One region of the Methylobacterium sp. D54C genome, then DNA from elsewhere that is predicted to be linked to it. Evidence: predicted binding sites of a transcription regulator. Region 1 holds the regulator's gene; each other region holds the start of a gene.
What was found. The regulator LexA, encoded in region 1, represses DNA repair genes until DNA is damaged. The targets are predictions, from matches to a motif close to TGTTCNNNNTGTGTTCNG.
Positions count from the first base shown of each region.

Region 2: the regulator LexA is predicted to act here: its motif matches at 1,952-1,969, upstream of recA (recombinase RecA).
Region 3: the regulator LexA is predicted to act here: its motif matches at 1,765-1,782, upstream of parE (DNA topoisomerase IV subunit B).
Region 4: the regulator LexA is predicted to act here: its motif matches at 2,671-2,688, upstream of ACLBYB_RS06070 (ATP-dependent helicase).

Region 1 is NZ_JBKFAK010000005.1:94,878-99,085, reverse strand. It holds gene ACLBYB_RS13885 (ComEC/Rec2 family competence protein) at 1-1,549, shown strand, start outside; gene lexA (transcriptional repressor LexA) at 1,543-2,271, opposite strand; gene ACLBYB_RS13875 (hypothetical protein) at 2,521-2,970, shown strand; gene ACLBYB_RS13870 (hypothetical protein) at 2,989-3,204, opposite strand; gene fae (formaldehyde-activating enzyme) at 3,525-4,064, shown strand.
Region 2 is NZ_JBKFAK010000009.1:175,110-179,317, forward strand. It holds gene ACLBYB_RS19205 (ATP-binding protein) at 1-675, shown strand, start outside; gene recA (recombinase RecA) at 799-1,860, opposite strand; gene rpsQ (30S ribosomal protein S17) at 2,377-2,640, opposite strand; gene rpmC (50S ribosomal protein L29) at 2,662-2,877, opposite strand; gene rplP (50S ribosomal protein L16) at 2,890-3,303, opposite strand; gene rpsC (30S ribosomal protein S3) at 3,315-4,061, opposite strand; gene rplV (50S ribosomal protein L22) at 4,072-4,208, opposite strand, start outside.
Region 3 is NZ_JBKFAK010000023.1:59,535-63,742, reverse strand. It holds gene topA (type I DNA topoisomerase) at 1-1,138, shown strand, start outside; gene ACLBYB_RS27205 (hypothetical protein) at 1,329-1,517, opposite strand; gene parE (DNA topoisomerase IV subunit B) at 1,889-3,949, shown strand; gene ACLBYB_RS27195 (PRC-barrel domain-containing protein) at 4,104-4,208, opposite strand, start outside.
Region 4 is NZ_JBKFAK010000002.1:162,582-166,789, forward strand. It holds gene ACLBYB_RS06070 (ATP-dependent helicase) at 261-2,660, opposite strand; gene ACLBYB_RS06075 (AsmA protein) at 2,996-4,208, shown strand, end outside.

The DNA.
Region 1 (4,208 bases):
CGCGGAGGCCGCCGGCGGCCAGGCGGGTGCGGTGGCGGCGGCCCTGGTGACGGGCAAGCGCGGCCTCATCGGGCCGGCCACCAACGACGCGCTCCGCGCCGCCGGCATCTACCACGTGGTGTCGATCTCGGGCCTCCACATGGTGCTGGCCGCCGGCGTGGTGTTCTGGCTGGTGCGGGCGCTCCTCGCCGCGGTGCCGCTCTGCGCGCTGCTCTGGCCGATCAAGAAGATCGCGGCCGGCTTCGCCATGGTCGGCGTCACCGCCTACTGCGCCTTCTCGGGCTGGGACATCGCGGCCGAGCGCTCGCTGATCATGACCCTGATCATGCTGGGCGCGATCCTGGTGGACCGGCCGGCCCTGTCGATGCGCAACCTCGCCCTCGCGGCGCTGATCGCGCTCGCCCGGGAGCCGGAGGGCCTGCTCGGCCCGAGCTTCCAGATGTCCTTCGGCGCCGTGGCCGGGCTGATCGCCTGCGCGCGGCTGATCGACGGGCGGCTGCTCGTGCGCCCGGGGGCCGGGCGGATCGGGCGGCTCGTCGGGACCGGCCTGTCGGCGATCACCGGGACCCTGGCCACGACCCTGGTGGCGCAGGTCGCGACGGCCCCCTTCGCCACCTACCACTTCCAGACGGTCCAGCCCTTCGGCCTCGTCGGCAACGCCCTGACCCTGCCGCTCGTCTCCCTGGTGGTGATGCCCGCCGCGGTGATCGGCTGCCTCGCCTATCCCTTCGCCCTCGACCGGCCGGTCTGGTGGCTGATGGGGCAGGCGGTGGCCGGGATGCTGGCGATCTCGGACTGGATCGCCGGGTTCGAGCGGGCGGTCCTGGTGCTGCCGGCCTTCGGCGCCGGGGCGCTAGCCCTGCTGACCGCCGGCCTGCTGCTGGGGACGCTGCCGGCCTCGCGCCTGCGCTGGCTCGCCGTGCCGCCGGTCCTGCTCGGGCTCGTCCTCGCGGCCCGGCCCGACCACTACGACCTCTACGTCGACCGGCAGGGCGCGGGGGCCGCGGTGCGGGGCCCGGACGGGCGGCTCGCGGCCCTCGGCAGCCCTTCGGGCTTCGTCCTCGAGCAGTGGCTGAAGGCGGACGGCGACGGGCGGCGGTCCGCGGCGCTGATCGTCCGGTCGGGCAGCGGGCGCTGCGACCGGCTCGGCTGCACCGCCCGGCTGCCGGACGGGCGGGCGGTCGCCCTGGTCCGGGACCGGCGGGCCTTCCCGGAGGATTGCGCCCGCGCCGCGGTGCTGATCACGGGCCTCGCGGCGCCGCCTACCTGCACGGGGCCGCTGGTGATCGACCGGCGCGTCCTCGCCGCCCGCGGGGCCGTGGCCCTCCGGACCGATGGCGACGGCTTCGCCGCGCGCTACGCCCGGGACGACGGCCGCGCCGTGCCCTGGCGGCCGGCCGCCGGGCGCGGGCCCAGACCGCCGCGGCCGGTCACCGCGGAGCCGGGCGACCGCCCCGCGGAGGACGGGGTCGCCGCGACGCCGGAGGCCGACGCCGCGCCGGGCGGAGACCTCGCCCCCGGCGACGCGCCGGCCGAGCCGCTTCAGTAACGGCGGACGAGGCTCACGAGGCGGCCCTGGATCCGGACCCGGTCGGGCCCGAGCACGCGGGTCTCGTAGGCCGGGTTGGCGGCCTCGAGGGCGATCGACGAGCCGCGGCGGCGCAGGCGCTTGAGCGTCGCCTCCTCGTCGTCGATCAGCGCCACGATGATGTCGCCGGTATTGGCCGTCTCCTGCTTGCGGATGACCACGAGGTCGCCGTCCAGGATGCCCGCCTCGACCATCGAGTCGCCACGCACCTCGAGGGCGTAGTGCTCGCCGCCGGCCACGAAGTCCGGCGACAGGGTGATGGCGTGGCTCTGGTTCTGGATCGCCGAGACGGGCGTACCGGCCGCGATCCGGCCCATGACCGGGATCGAGATGGCGCGGCCGGACTCGTCGATCATCCGCGTGCTCGCCGGGGCCGGCGGCTGCTTGGACTTACCGCCCTCGACCACGCTCGGCGTGAAGCGGCGCGGCTCGGCGGGGGCCTGAGTCGCCGGAGCGGCCTGGGTCAGGCTCTCGGGGATCCGGATCACCTCGATGGCGCGCGCCCGATTCGGGAGGCGCCGGAGGAAGCCGCGCTCCTCGAGCGCCGTGATCAGCCGGTGGATGCCGGATTTCGACTTGAGATCGAGGGCATCCTTCATCTCGTCGAACGACGGCGGGACACCGCATTCCTGCATCCGGCTCTGGATGAATCGCAGGAGGTCCAGCTGCTTGCGCGTGAGCATCGACGGGGGACTCGCGGCTTGGCGGACCGCCACGTGACGGTCTCCGAAACAAATCACGAACAGGTTAAACGTTCCGCAAGTGTTCCGCAAGAGCGGCACCGCTCGGCCCGGCGCTCCGCGGCGCGCCCGCGGGAGAAGGTCGAGAAACGCATTGACGGCGCAAGCGGAGCCGTTTCAATGCATCGCGGCGCCCCGCCGGGAAGGCGGCGGATCCGGGGCGCGGGCTGGGACCCTCTTGGAATGACGAGGATGCGACGACCCGCAGCTCTGCTGCCCCTCGGCCTCGCCGCCCTCGGCCTTGCCGGCTGCACCACCGGATTCTCCTACATCTCGCGGAACTACGTGGCGCTCACTCCCCAGGTCGTCACGATCGGCTGCAAGGAGCCCTACGAGGTCTACGACAACCGGCAGCTGCGCCGGATGCTGATCGTGTCCAACGCCCTGCGCGAGTATACCGGCTGCAACCTGAGCGAGGTCCGGATCGATCCGGAGCCGGGCGCCACCCGGGTGAAGCGCTTCCGCACCGCCGCCCGGGCCTATCTCGACGAGACCGTGCGCGAGGATTGCCGGATCACCGGCGAGACCGTGTTCGATCCGCTGAAGACCGAGTTCGCCTACGCCTGCGACGCGCCGATCGAGAAGCGCGGCACCGTGGTCCCCCGCCTGCCGGGCCGCAATCCGGGCCTCGGCGTGCGCTGACCGGCCGGCGGCGCGTCCTCAGGCGCCCGGCTTCGGGAAGGTCCGCTCCGCGGCGTCGCCGGCGGCGGCCAGCAGGGCGCGGGCGAAGGCCCGGGCCTCCGTCCGGTCGAGCACGATCGCGGCGGTGACCGGCGCACCGCCGAGGTCGGCGAGGGCGAGTTCCAGGCGCACCCCGTCGGGCACGGCGCTCGCCTGAAGGCTCCAGCCGGAGCCCCGGTCCGTGCTCTCCGCCATCGTGTTCCTCCCGCATGCCCGGCACGGCGCCGCGCGCCCACCGGAACGGCCAGGCCCGGGACCGCTCCCGGAGCCACGCTCCGGTCTTCCCTGCCTCGCCTGTCCGCGTTCCTCAAGGCCACAGGCCGCGCAGGGGTGAAGATGCGCGCCGTCGCGGATGCCGGCGGCCGCATCGCGGCGACACGGGGCGGCACGGGGCTGCGCCCGCGCCGCGGCGCGGGCGAGGGCAGGGGCGGCCGGGATGGGGGCCGGCTTCGGGGCGATTGACGCGAGGCCGCCGATGATGTCTCCCGCTGGCTCCGATCAGGTGGAGTTCGAACATGCAAGAGATCTGGTTCCGCACGGGCGAGGCCACGGTGCTGGCGGCCGAGGGCCAGTACACCGACGCCATGCCGGAGGTGCTGATCGGCTCGGTGCGCGGCCCGGTCGGTCAGGCCTTCGCGTCGATGATGGGGCAGGTCCAGGGCCACACGCGGATGTTCGTGGTGCGCGACCTCAACCAGCTCGTGCGCCCGGCCACGATGATGACCACCAAGGTCACGATCCACACGGCCGAGTATGCCGAGCTCCTCGGCGGCGTGGTCCAGGCCGCCACCGGCGACGCGATCGTGGACTGCATCATCGAGGGCATCCTGCCGAAGGACGGGCTCGACGAGCTGTGCATGATCATCATGATCTGGCTCGATCAGCGCTGCGCCGAGGACGACAACCTCGATCAGAAGGACCTCTACCGGACCAACTACGAGGCCACGAAACTCGCCATCGCCCGCGCCCTCAAGGGCGAGCCCACGGTCGACGAGCTGATCGCCAACCGGAAGACCGTGAAGCACTACGCGCTCGACGGCGTGATCGAGTACTGAGCGGCCGCTCGGCGGGGCACGCCGCCCCGTCATCGCGCGGCGAAGCGCGTCGGGGCAGCGCGCGTTCGGTGACCGTGGCGCCGCCTGGATCGCTTCGCTGCGCTGGCAAGGAGGGGGCCAGCCCGGTTCCTTCGATGGTTTGTG
Region 2 (4,208 bases), on a different contig from region 1:
AAGCAGTCCGGCGGCACCATCGACGTGCAGTCGAAGGTCGGGGAGGGCACGGCCTTCCGCATCTACCTGCCGCGTCACGTGCCCGTTGCGGAGCCCGAGGAGGTGCCGGTCGCGGCGGTCGAGCCGGCACTGCCGCGCGCGGAGCCGCTCGCGCCGGCCTCCACCACCGCCCATCCCGATTCCGGGTCGGAAGCCAAGCCGGTCACCGCGCCGGCCGCGGGCGGCGACGCCGCTGTGCCGAACGGGGAGACGCCGCCCGCCAAGGTCGACAAGCCGGCGCCGCGCAAGCCCGCCGCCGATCATACGGGGCAGGGGACCATCCTGCTCGTCGAGGACGAGGACCCGGTGCGGGCAGTCAACAGCCGGGCGCTCTCGGCCCGCGGCTACACGGTGCTGGAGGCGGCCTCGGGCCTCGAGGCCCTGGCGATCGTCCGCGAGGGCGCGCAGACCATCGATCTCGTCGTCTCCGACGTGGTCATGCCCGAGATGGACGGCCCGACGCTCCTGCGGGAGGTGCGCAAGCATCAGCCCGACCTGAAGGTGATCTTCGTGTCCGGCTACGCCGAGGACGCGTTCCGCAAGAACCTGCCCGAGGGTGAGACCTTCAACTTCCTGCCCAAGCCCTTCAGCCTGAAGCAGCTCGTCGAGACCGTGAAGAAGACGATGGCGGACTGACCGGCCCGTCGCGTCCGGTCACCGTCGCTCAACGAAGAGCGGCCCCGGAGAGACTCCGGGGCCGCGCATCTTCGAACGTCGCAAGGTCCGCCGCGCGCCGTCGCCGGCCCGCGGCGGCGCAGCCTAGGCCTCGCCCTCGTCGAGATCGTCCGCCGTCGGCGCGGCGTTCTCCAAGATCTTCTCGGCGACCAGACCGGAATTCTGCCGGATCGAGCCCTCGATCTCGGCCGCGATCTTCGGGTTGTCGCGCAGAAAGCCCTTCGAGTTTTCGCGGCCCTGGCCGAGGCGCTGGCTGTTGTACGAGAACCAGGCGCCCGACTTCTCGACGATCCCGGCCTTCACGCCGAGGTCGATCAGCTCGCCGACCTTCGACACGCCCTCGCCGAACATGATGTCGAACTCGACCTGCTTGAAGGGCGGCGCGACCTTGTTCTTCACCACCTTGACGCGGACTTGGTTGCCGATCGCCTCGTCGCGGTCCTTGAGCGTCGAGATGCGGCGGATATCGAGGCGCACCGAGGCGTAGAACTTGAGGGCGTTGCCGCCCGTGGTCGTCTCGGGGCTGCCGTACATGACGCCGATCTTCATCCGGATCTGGTTGATGAAGATGACCATGCAGTTCGAGCGCGAGATCGAGCCGGTCAGCTTGCGCAGGGCCTGGCTCATCAGGCGGGCCTGGAGGCCCGGCTGGCTCTCGCCCATCTCGCCCTCGATCTCGGCCCGCGGGGTCAACGCGGCCACCGAATCGACCACCAGCACGTCGATGGCGCCCGAGCGCACCAGCGTGTCGGTGATCTCGAGCGCCTGCTCACCCGTGTCGGGCTGAGAGATCAGCAGGTCGTCGAGGTTCACGCCGAGCTTGCGGGCGTAGACCGGGTCGAGGGCGTGCTCGGCGTCCACGAACGCGCAGACGCCGCCCTTCTTCTGGGCCTCCGCGATCGTGTGGAGCGCCAGCGTCGTCTTGCCGGACGATTCGGGACCGTAGATCTCGATCACGCGGCCGCGGGGAAGGCCGCCGACGCCGAGCGCGATGTCGAGGCCCAGCGAGCCGGTCGAGACGGTCTCGACCTCCTGGACCTTGTCGCTCTTGCCGAGCCGCATGATCGAGCCCTTGCCGAAGGCGCGCTCGATCTGAGACAGGGCGGCGTCGATCGCCTTGGACTTGTCCTTGTCCACCGGGGGCATGTCGACCACTTTCAATGCGGGCTGGGCCATCTGGCGGGCTCCTTATGAAGGGGTTGGACGCAGTTCACAACGCGCGTCGCCACCGCCTCTATGTACCCGTTTTGTTCTCAACCAGCAAGGCCGGAACGCGGTTTTGCTGCACGCAAGTCACGAAATCCCGGCTCGACACCCGGATGCCCCGCGACAGCAATCCAATCCGGTAATCGGCCGCCAAGCCGCGTACGAATGCCGACACAACGCGCCGAACGGGACGACCGCCAGCCGCAATGGCGACGCCTCCCGCGGTCCCGCAGCAGGCTCGGCCCGCCGGCGACCGGGACCCAACCGCCAGACATGCGGCCGAAAACGACGACGCCCGGCACGAATCCGGCTCTCGCGAGTCGAATTGCGTCCGGGCGTTCGTCGTACCGGTCGCCGGGCATCCCCGGGATGGTCACCCCAGAGGGGGCACCATCCCGCGACGCCGCGGGCCGGGATCTGGCGGACGCGGAGACCGCAGCCGCCGGGATCCCGGGATCAGGCGGCCTCGCCGGCCTCGGCCTGGGCGGCCTCGCCCTCGACCAGCTTCCAGGTCTTGGTCTTGGAGAACGGACGGCACTCCTCGATGAACACCGTCTGCCCGACCTTGGCGACGTTGCCCTCGTCGTGCGCGTGGTAGTTCTTCGACCGCCGCACGGTCTTCTTCATCACCGGGTGCGTGAAGCGGCGCTCCACCTTCACCACGATGGTCTTCTCACCCTTGTCGCTGACGACGGTGCCCTGCAGGATGCGCTTCGGCATGGTTGTCTCCTAAAACCCGCCTCAGCCCTTGGCCTGCTGCAGCGTCTTGGAACGCTGCAGAGTCCGGACACGGGCGATGTCGCGACGGACCTCGCGGACGCGGGCGACGTTCTCGAGCTGGCCGGTGGCCCCCTGGAAGCGCAGGTTGAACTGCTCCTTCTTGAGGTTGATCAGCTCGTCATTCAGCTGATCCGGCGACAGCGCCTTCAGATCAGACAGTCTCTGGGTCGACTTCACGATATCCTCCGTTCAGTCGGCGATGCGCTGGACGACCCGCGTGCGGATCGGGAGCTTCGCGGCGCCGAGGCGGAGCGCCTCCTTGGCGATGTTCTCGGCAACGCCGTCGACCTCGAACATGATCCGGCCGGGATGGACCCGGGCCGCCCAGTAATCCGGGGCGCCCTTACCGGAGCCCATGCGGACCTCGGTCGGCTTCGACGACACCGGGACGTCCGGGAACACCCGGATCCAGACGCGGCCCTGGCGCTTCATCTCGCGGGTGATCGCGCGGCGGGCCGCCTCGATCTGGCGGGCGGTGACGCGCTCGGGCTCGACCGCCTTCAGGCCGAACTGGCCGAAGTTCAGCTCGAAGCCGCCCTTGGCCGCACCGTGGATGCGGCCCTTGAACTGCTTGCGGAAGCGGGTCTTTTTCGGTTGCAGCATGGCTTCCTACCTTACGCGTGCTCGCGCTCGCGGCGTCCGCGCTCGCGGCCGCCCTCGCCATCGCGCTCACGGCGTCCGCCAGAGCGGCCGCCCTCTTCCTGGGCCTTCTTGTCCTGGGCCATCGGGTCGTGCTCGAGGATCTCGCCCTTGAACACCCACACCTTGATGCCGCAGGTCCCGTAGGTCGTGAACGCCGTCGCGGTGCCGTAGTCGACGTCGGCGCGCAGCGTGTGCAGCGGGACGCGGCCCTCGCGGTACCATTCCTGGCGGGCGATCTCGGCGCCGCCGAGACGGCCCGAGCAGTTGATCCGGATGCCCTCGGCGCCCAGACGCATGGCCGACTGCACGGCCCGCTTCATGGCGCGCCGGAAGGCGACGCGGCGCTCGAGCTGCTGGGCGATCGAGTCGGCCACCAGGGTGGCGTCGATCTCGGGCTTGCGCACCTCGACGATGTTGATGGTCACGTCGGCCTTCGTCATCGTGCCGACGAGCTTGCGCAGCTTCTCGATGTCCGCGCCCTTCTTGCCGATCACCACGCCCGGACGACCCGAGTGGATGGTGACCCGGCACTTCCGGTGCGGGCGCTCGATGACGATCTTGGAGACCGCCGCCTGCTTGAGCTGCTTCATGAGGGCGGCGCGGATCGCGACGTCCTCGTGCATGAGCTTCGCGTAGTCGCCCTTGTTGGCGAACCAGCGGGAATCCCAGGTCCGGTTGATGCCGAGCCGGAGACCGATCGGGTTGACTTTCTGACCCATCAGATCCTCCTCAAGCCGCTTCGGCTTGGCGGACTTCGCGAACCACGATGGTGAGGTTCGAGAAGGGCTTCAGGATGCGCGCGCCGCGGCCGCGGGCGCGGGCGTGGAAACGCTTGAGAACCAGCGCCTTGCCCACGAAGGCCTGGG
Region 3 (4,208 bases), on a different contig from region 1:
GCGGCTCGTCACGGGCTTCCTCGAGAGCTTCTTCCGGCGCTACGTCGAGTACGACTTCACCGCCGGCCTCGAGGAGCAGCTCGACCGGGTCTCCAACGCCGAGATCGACTGGCGGGCGGTGCTGCGCGACTTCTGGCGCGACTTCTCCGCGGCGATCGGTGAGACCAAGGAGCTGCGCGTCGCCGACGTGCTGGAGGCGCTGAACGGCCTCCTCGGCCCGCACATCTTCCCCGACAAGGGCGACGGCTCGAACCCGCGCACCTGCCCGACCTGCGGCTCGGGCCAGCTGTCGCTGAAGCTCGGCAAGTTCGGCGCCTTCATCGGCTGCTCGAACTACCCGGAGTGCAAGTACACCCGGCAGCTCTCGGCCTCGGGCGTCGACGGCGACGGGGACGGCTCCTCGGCCGAGGGCGGCCAGCCGGGCGTGCGGGTGCTGGGCGACGATCCCGCGACCGGCCTGCCGGTGACGCTGCGCGACGGCCGCTTCGGGCCGTTCCTCCAGCTCGGCGAGGCCTCCGCCGAGAAGGGCGCCGAGAAGCCGAAGCGCTCGTCGCTGCCCAAGGGGCTCAGCCCCTCGGACGTGGATCTCAACAAGGCGCTGGCCCTGCTGGCGCTGCCGCGCGAGGTGGCCCGCCACCCCGAGACCGGCGAGCCGATCCTGGCCAATCTCGGCCGGTTCGGACCCTACGTGCAGCACGGGAAGACCTACGCCAATCTCGGCAAGGACGACGACGTGCTGGAGATCGGGGCTAACCGCGCCATCGACCTGATCGTCGCCAAGGAGCAGGGCGGCGGACGCGGCCGCCCGGCCGCCGATCCGGGCCGGCCACTGGGCAAGGACGAGGCCAGCGGCCGCGATCTCGTGGTCAAGGCCGGCAAGTACGGGCCCTACGTCACGGACGGCGAGGTCAACGCCACGCTGCCGAAGACGATGAGCGCCGAGGCGCTGACCCTGGACGAGGCGATCGCCCTGGTGAACGCCAAGCGCGCCGCGGGCGGCGGCAAGCCGCCGAAGCGCGGGGCGGTCCGGAAAGGGTCGGCGCGGGCCGCGAGCGGCGACAAGCCGGCGGCGAAGAAGACCGCCGCGAAGAAGCCTGCGGCCAAGAAGGCGGCGGCGAAGACGTCGAGCGCGGGCTGAAGCGTTCGTGGACGAGGCTGAGGCGGGCCGGCAAGCCCGCCCGTCCTTGCGAGCGGAGCGAAGCAATCCAGTGCAGCGCGAGGCGTTCGAACGTGGCGCCGACTGGGTTGCTTCGCTCCGCTCGCAAGGACGTGGTGAGGCGGCGCCAGCGTTGCCGCCCCTCACCGCGGGTTGCGGTCAGCGATCGGGTTCAGACCAGGTAGGTGATCGTCGCCGCCACGGCCGTCGCGAAGGTCGCGAGCGCGAGGGTGGTGGAGTTCATCAGCGCCCGGGCCGGCGGCACTGCGGCCGCATCATCGTCGCAGCCGAAGGCAGCGCCGGCCGCGTGCTCGAAGCGGATCAACGTGAGGCGGCGGGCCTCGATCGCGGCGTCGCTCATGGACTGCGGCTCCCTGACCACGGTCAAGATTTATCTCCGCCACCAACGTCGATCGTCCCGTTCTGTTCCGGGCGTCGCCTGTGGAAGCCGGGCATGCGGGTCACGAGAAAGCCTTAACCCATTGTTGTGCAACGTCGTGATGACGGCCCGGCGCGCGGAACCGTGTGCCGGCACGGACGCGGCCCTCGCTCGCGGCGGCGCAGCATGCGATGATGCGACCGCCTCGCCGCAGGGCGAACGGCTTTGATGTTTATGTTTTGTTCCGCTATCATGCGGGGATGAAGGCGCATGCTCCACGACCCGAGACCCGTCCCAAGACCCGTCTGCGCGAAGCCGAGCCGGCCGACACGCCGCGCGCCCGGAGGCCGCGCGTGAGCGATCCGGCGCGGGACCTGTTCGGGCCGGGCGGCAAGGGCGCGGCGGCCCGCCCGCCCGAGCCGCGGCGGCGGCTGGATTCGGCGGCCTCCGTGGCGACGCTCGCGGCCGCCGAGCCGGAGGGCGGCTACACCGCCTCCGACATCGAGGTGCTGGAGGGGCTGGAGCCCGTCCGGCGCCGGCCCGGCATGTATATCGGCGGCACCGACGAGCGGGCGCTGCACCACCTGTTCGCCGAGGTGATCGACAACTCGATGGACGAGGCGGTCGCCGGCCATGCCAGCTTCATCGAGGTGGAGCTGGAGGAATCCGGCGCCCTCGTGGTGACCGACAACGGCCGCGGCATCCCGGTCGACCCGCACCCGAAATTCCCCGGCAAGTCGGCGCTCGAGGTCATCATGACCACGCTGCACGCCGGCGGTAAGTTCGACTCGAAGGTCTACGAGACCTCGGGCGGCCTGCACGGTGTCGGCATCTCGGTGGTGAACGCGCTCTCCGACCTGCTCGAGGTCGAGGTGGCGCGCAACCAGACCCTCTACCGCCAGACCTTCTCGCGCGGTCATGCCCAAGGGGCCTTGGAACTGGTCGGCCGGGTGCAGAACCGCCGCGGCACCCGCGTGCGCTTCCACCCGGACGCCCAGATCTTCGGCTCGCTGAAATTCGACCCGCGCCGCCTGTTCAAGATGGCGCGCTCCAAGGCCTACCTGTTCGGCGGCGTCGAGATCCGCTGGCGCTGCGCCCCGGCCCTCCTCGAGGGGCTGGAGGACGTGCCGGCCGAGGCGGTGCACCGCTTCCCCGACGGGCTGCGCGACTACCTCGCCCGGGACATCGACGGGAAGGAACTCGTCACCGACGCCATGTTCTCCGGCAAGATCACCAAGCCGGGCTCGCACGGGTCGCTCGAATGGGCGGTGGCCTGGATGGTCGCCGAGGACGGGATCTCGCACTCCTACTGCAACACGATCCCGACGCCCGAGGGCGGCACCCACGAGGCGGGCCTGCGCGTCGCCCTGCTGCGCGGCCTGCGCGAGCACGCCGAGCGGGTGAACCAGGCCAAGCGCATGACGGCGGTGACCACCGACGACGTCATGGCGACCTGCGCGTCGATGCTCTCGGTCTTCATCCGCGAGCCGGAGTTCCAGGGCCAGACCAAGGACAAGCTCGCCACCGTGGAGGCCCAGCGCATCGTCGAGACGGCGGTGCGCGACGCCTTCGACCACTGGCTCGCCGCCTCCCCGGCCCAGGCCAACAAGCTGCTCGACTGGGTGATCGACCGGGCCGAGGAGCGCCTGCGCCGCCGCCAGGAGAAGGAGGTCGCCCGCAAGAGCGCGACCCGCAAGCTGCGCCTGCCCGGCAAGCTCGCGGACTGCTCGGCGGCCGGCACCGCGGGCTCGGAGATCTTCATCGTCGAGGGCGACTCGGCCGGCGGCTCGGCCAAGCAGGCCCGGGACCGGGCGACCCAGGCGATCCTCCCCTTGCGCGGCAAGATCCTGAACGTCGCCTCGGCCTCGCGCGACAAGCTCGGCGCCAACCAGCTGATCTCGGATCTCACCCTGGCGCTCGGCTGCGGCACCGGTTCGGCCTTCCGCGAGGCGGACCTGCGCTACGAGAAAGTGATCATCATGACGGACGCCGACGTCGACGGCGCCCACATCGCCTCGCTGCTGATCACCTTCTTCTACCGCCAGATGCCGAGGCTGATCGACCGCGGCCACCTCTACCTCGCGATCCCGCCGCTCTATCGGCTGCAGCAGGGCTCGAAGGTGGCCTATGCCCGGGACGACGCGGATCGGGAGCGGATCGTCAAGACCGTGTTCAAGGGCGGCAAGGTCGAGATCGGGCGGTTCAAGGGCCTCGGCGAGATGATGCCGGCCCAGCTCAAGGAGACCACCATGGATCCGAGGAAGCGCACATTGCTGCGCGTCGCGGTCCTGGACGAGGCCCGGGAATCGACCGGCGACACGGTCGAGCGCCTGATGGGCAACAAGCCCGAGGCGCGCTTCGCCTTCATCAGCGAGCGCGCGGCCTTCGCTGAGGGCGCCGACCTCGACATCTGACGCCGGAGCGCCGGCGCGGCCTCGCCGCGTCGGTCGATGGCGCCCGCGCCGTCTTTGCGAGCGGAGCGAAGCAACCCAGCAGCGCCACGTCCACCGAAGTCGCGCTGCCCTGGATCGCTTCGCTGCGCTCGCAAAGACGGGTTTCGGTCGCGCCTTATCGGGGCGGCGCGATCACCTTGGCCGGGTCGAAGGGCTGGGCCGCCGCCACCGTGTCCTTGCCCATGTTGAGGACCGCCGAGAATCGGTCGCCGCCGGGACG
Region 4 (4,208 bases), on a different contig from region 1:
CGTTCCGTGCGCGGCCGAATACGCGATGCAACTGGCGCACCAGTGCGATTCGCGCCCGACGATTGCGCGCCGGGTGTGACTAAGGGGTGACGGTCGGTGAAGGGGCTTCGAAAAAGCCGCGCGGCTGGCGCGGATGCATCAGGTTCGGGACGGTGGTGTCGCGGTAACGCGGCATCCGGCACGGTCGCCATCCTCCCCGCCCGCGCGGGCGAAGCCGGCCGACCCTGCCGCCCTGACACGTCCGGGCTTGGTCGGCGGGACTAGCTCGATCCGGCCTGGACGAAGCTGTCGAGGACCATCTTCCGGCCGGCCTTGTCGAAGTCAACGGTCAGCTTGTTGCCGTCGACCGCCGCGACCGTTCCGGGGCCGAACTTGGTGTGGAAGACCCGCTGGCCGCCCTGGAAGGCCGAGGGCGCGCCCGTCGACTTGGCGATCAGCTCGCCGTCGATCTGGCGGGGGCCACCGGACTGGCCCCCGGACCGGCCGCCCGGGCCCGCCGAGCGGAAGCCGCCTCCGGACCCCGATCCGAACCCGGACCGACCGCCCGGCGCGGTGTTGGCCTGCGCGCGCTGCCAGCCCGGCGTGCCGTAGCTCGATCCGAACGGCGTCGGGTTGCGGTCGAACCGCGAGGCGCCGGCGGAGAAGTGCGCCGGGGCCTCGACCACGTCGACCGCCGTCTCGGGCAACTCGTCGATGAACCGGGACGGGATGGTCGAGGACCAGAGGCCGTGGATGCGCCGGTTGACCGCGAAGGACAGCTTCGCGCGCTTGCGCGCCCGGGTCAGCCCGACATGGGCGAGGCGCCGCTCCTCCTCCAGGCCCGCCCGGCCGCTCTCGTCGAGCGCGCGCTGGTTCGGGAACAGGCCGTCCTCCCAGCCGGGGAGGAACACAGTGTCGAACTCGAGCCCCTTGGCGGCGTGGAGGGTCATCAGCGAGACCCGCTCGGCGCCCTCGGCCTCGGAGGCCTCCATCACCAGGGAGACGTGCTCCAGGAAGGCCGCGAGGTCAGGGAACTCCTCCATCGAGCGGACGAATTCCTTCAGGTTCTCCAGCCGGCCGGCGGCGTCGGCGGAGCGGTCCTTCTGCCACATCTCGGTGTAGCCGGACTCCTCCAGGATGGTCTGCGCGACCTCGCTGTGCGGCTGCGTCTCCGCGAGCCGCGCCCATCGCGAGAAACTCTCGGTCAACGCCCGCAGGGTCGAGCGGACCCGGGGCTTCAACTCGTCGGTCTCGCACAGGCGCGCGGCGGCGATGCGCAGAGGCAGCCGGTTGGCGCGGCCGTAGGTGTGGAGCTGCTGCAGGGTGGCGTCGCCCAGGCCGCGCTTGGGCGTGTTCACGATCCGCTCGAAGGCGAGGTCGTCGCTGACGTTCACGGTGGCGCGCAGGTAGGCCAGCGCGTCGCGGATCTCGGCGCGCTCGTAGAAGCGCGGGCCGCCGATGACCCGGTAGGGCAGCCCGAGCTGGACGAACCGGTCCTCGATCTCGCGCATCTGCGCCGAGATCCGCACCAGCACGGCGATCTCCGACAGGGGATGCTGCTTCGACTGGAGGGACTCGATCGATTCGGCGAGCATCCGCGCCTCCTCTTCCGAATCCCACGCGCCCGTCACGGTGACGCGCTCGCCCGGCTCGTCGTCGGTGCGCAGGGTCTTGCCGAGGCGGCTCTCGTTCCTGGCGATCAGCCCGGAGGCGGCGGCCAGGATGTGGCCCGTGGAGCGGTAGTTGCGCTCCAGCCGCACCACCACCGCGCCCGGGAAGTCGTGCTCGAAGCGCAGGATGTTGTCGACCTCGGCGCCCCGCCAGCCGTAGATCGACTGGTCGTCGTCGCCGACGCAGGCGATGTTCTTCCGGGACTGCGCCAGCAGGCGCAGCCACAGGTACTGGGCGACGTTGGTGTCCTGGTACTCGTCGACGAGGATGTAGCGGAACCGGTCCTGGTAATTGGCCAGGACGTCGGGGTTCTCCCGCCAGAGCTTGAGGCAGAGCAGCAGGAGATCGCCGAAATCGACGGCGTTCAGCGTCGCGAGCCGGGCTTGGTAGGCGGTGTAGAGGGCGCCGCCCTTGCCGAACGCGAAGGCCGAGGCCTCGCCCGGGGGCACCTGCTCGGGGCCGAGGCCGCGGTTCTTCCAGCCGTCGATGGCGTGGGACAGGGCGCGGGCCGGCCAGCGCTTCTCGTCGACGTTCTGGTCGGCGATGACCTGCTTCATCAGCCGGAGCTGGTCGTCGGTGCCGAGGATGGTGAAGTCGGATTTCAGCCCGACCAGCTCGGCGTGGCGGCGCAGGATCTTGGTGCCGATGGCGTGGAAGGTGCCGAGCCACGGCATGCCCTCGCCGGCCGGCCCGATCAGCGCGCCGATCCGGTGCTTCATCTCCCGGGCGGCCTTGTTGGTGAAGGTCACCGCCAGGATGTCGAAGGGGCGCGCCCGGTTGGTGGCGATCAGGTGGGCGATGCGGGTGGTCAGCACCCGGGTCTTGCCGGTGCCGGCCCCGGCCAGCACCAGGACCGGGCCCTCCGTGGTCTCGACGGCGCGGCGCTGCTCGGGGTTGAGCCCCTCGAGGTAGCCGGCCGCGTCGCGCCGGAGGGCGCCCATGGCGCGGGCGGCGATGGACGTGGCGGGCGCGCCGTCCCCGGTGGGTTGCGGATGCGGGCGGTTCTGCATCCCGCTTCCCTGGACCAAATCGCGAACGGCGTCGAGGCCGTTCGCGCCGCGGCGGGCGCGCGGAGCCATGAAGCGCGGCTTTCCGCACCGGGGTGATCCGCGTCCTCCGGGCTCGTCGCGCTCCGCGGCCGGCCGCGCGATCCGGAGGCCGCGGGCCCGGCATGCCCGAGGAACCTCGCGCGTGCTCCGACCGCCGCTCGGGACCGTGGCATCGCCGCTGGCGCCCCCGGCGGCTTATCGTGCTATGGCCGTGGCGACTGACTCGCGGGGGCACGCGGGGCACGGCGGCCCGGTGAGGTCGCGGCCTCGCGCAGAGATGGTGCGGAACGGGACCATTGCGTGATCTTCTGACCGCGCTGGCGTGCGCCGTCATCCTGGTTCTCGTGGCGGCGCTCGCGGTCCCGCCCTTCGTCGACTGGCAGGCCCATCGCGGGCTCGTCGAGCGGGCGCTCGCCCGGTCCCTGGGCGTTCCGGTCCGGACCGACGGCCGGATCGAGGTCCGCCTGCTGCCCTCGCCGCGGCTGCGCGTCGACCGCCTCCACCTCGGCGCCGATCCGGACCGCCCGAGCCTGGATGCCCGGTTCGTCAAGGCCGAGATCGCCCTCGCGCCGCTCCTGAAGGGCGAGTTCCGCTTCACCGAGACCCGGATCGGCCGGGCCGAGATCAAGCTCCCGGTCGCCGGCCCGGACACGCTGAAGCTGCCGCCCGATTTCGGCGGGGCCCTGCGCGACCGCGACCTCGCCATCGAGAACCTGCAGATCCAGCAGTTCCTCGTCACCACGCAGGTCGCCGCCACCGGGCGGACCGACCAGCTCTACGTCCAGGACCTGCGCCTGCAGGCGCCGGCCCTGGTCGGGCCCTGGCGGATCGAAGGGACGAGCGGCGGCGTCCCGTTCCGGGCGGTCAGCGGCACGCCGGGACCGGACGGGCGCCTCGCCGCCAAGATCTCCGGCGGCGGCGACGCGGCGCCGCGCTTCGAGGCGGACGCGCGGTTCGGCCTCGTCCCCGCCGAATCCGGCGGCGCCCAGGTCGAGGCCGAGGGCTCCGCCCGCCTCGTCGTCGGGCCGCCGACCCAGGCGGCCGGCGCCTACCTGCCGTTCTCGCTGGCCGGCACCTTCAAGGCCCGGGGCACGCAAGTGCGCTTCGAGGCCGTCGACCTCGCCATCGACCCCGGCGGCCGGGCCCTGCGGCTCGGCGGCACCGGACGGCTCGACCTGCGCCAGTGGCGCGCCGGCCTGACCCTGGACGCCCGCCGCCTCGACCTCGACGCCTTCCTGGCCTCGGCGGAGGGGCAGAACCTGATCGCCCGCGGCCTGCCGCGCTCGACGGGCAGCCTGCCGGCGATGCTCGACCTCGACCTCACGGTGGGCAGCGCCGTGCTGGGCGGCGAGGAATGGTCGAACCTCGCCCTCACCGGCACCCTGGAGCGGGCCGGCGGCCTGCTGCTGCGCCGCTTCGCGGTGACCGGCCCGGCCGAGTCCACCGTCACGGCGAGCGGGCAGGTCGAGACGGCGCCGCTGCGCTTCTCCGGCCCGGTGGCGCTCGCCG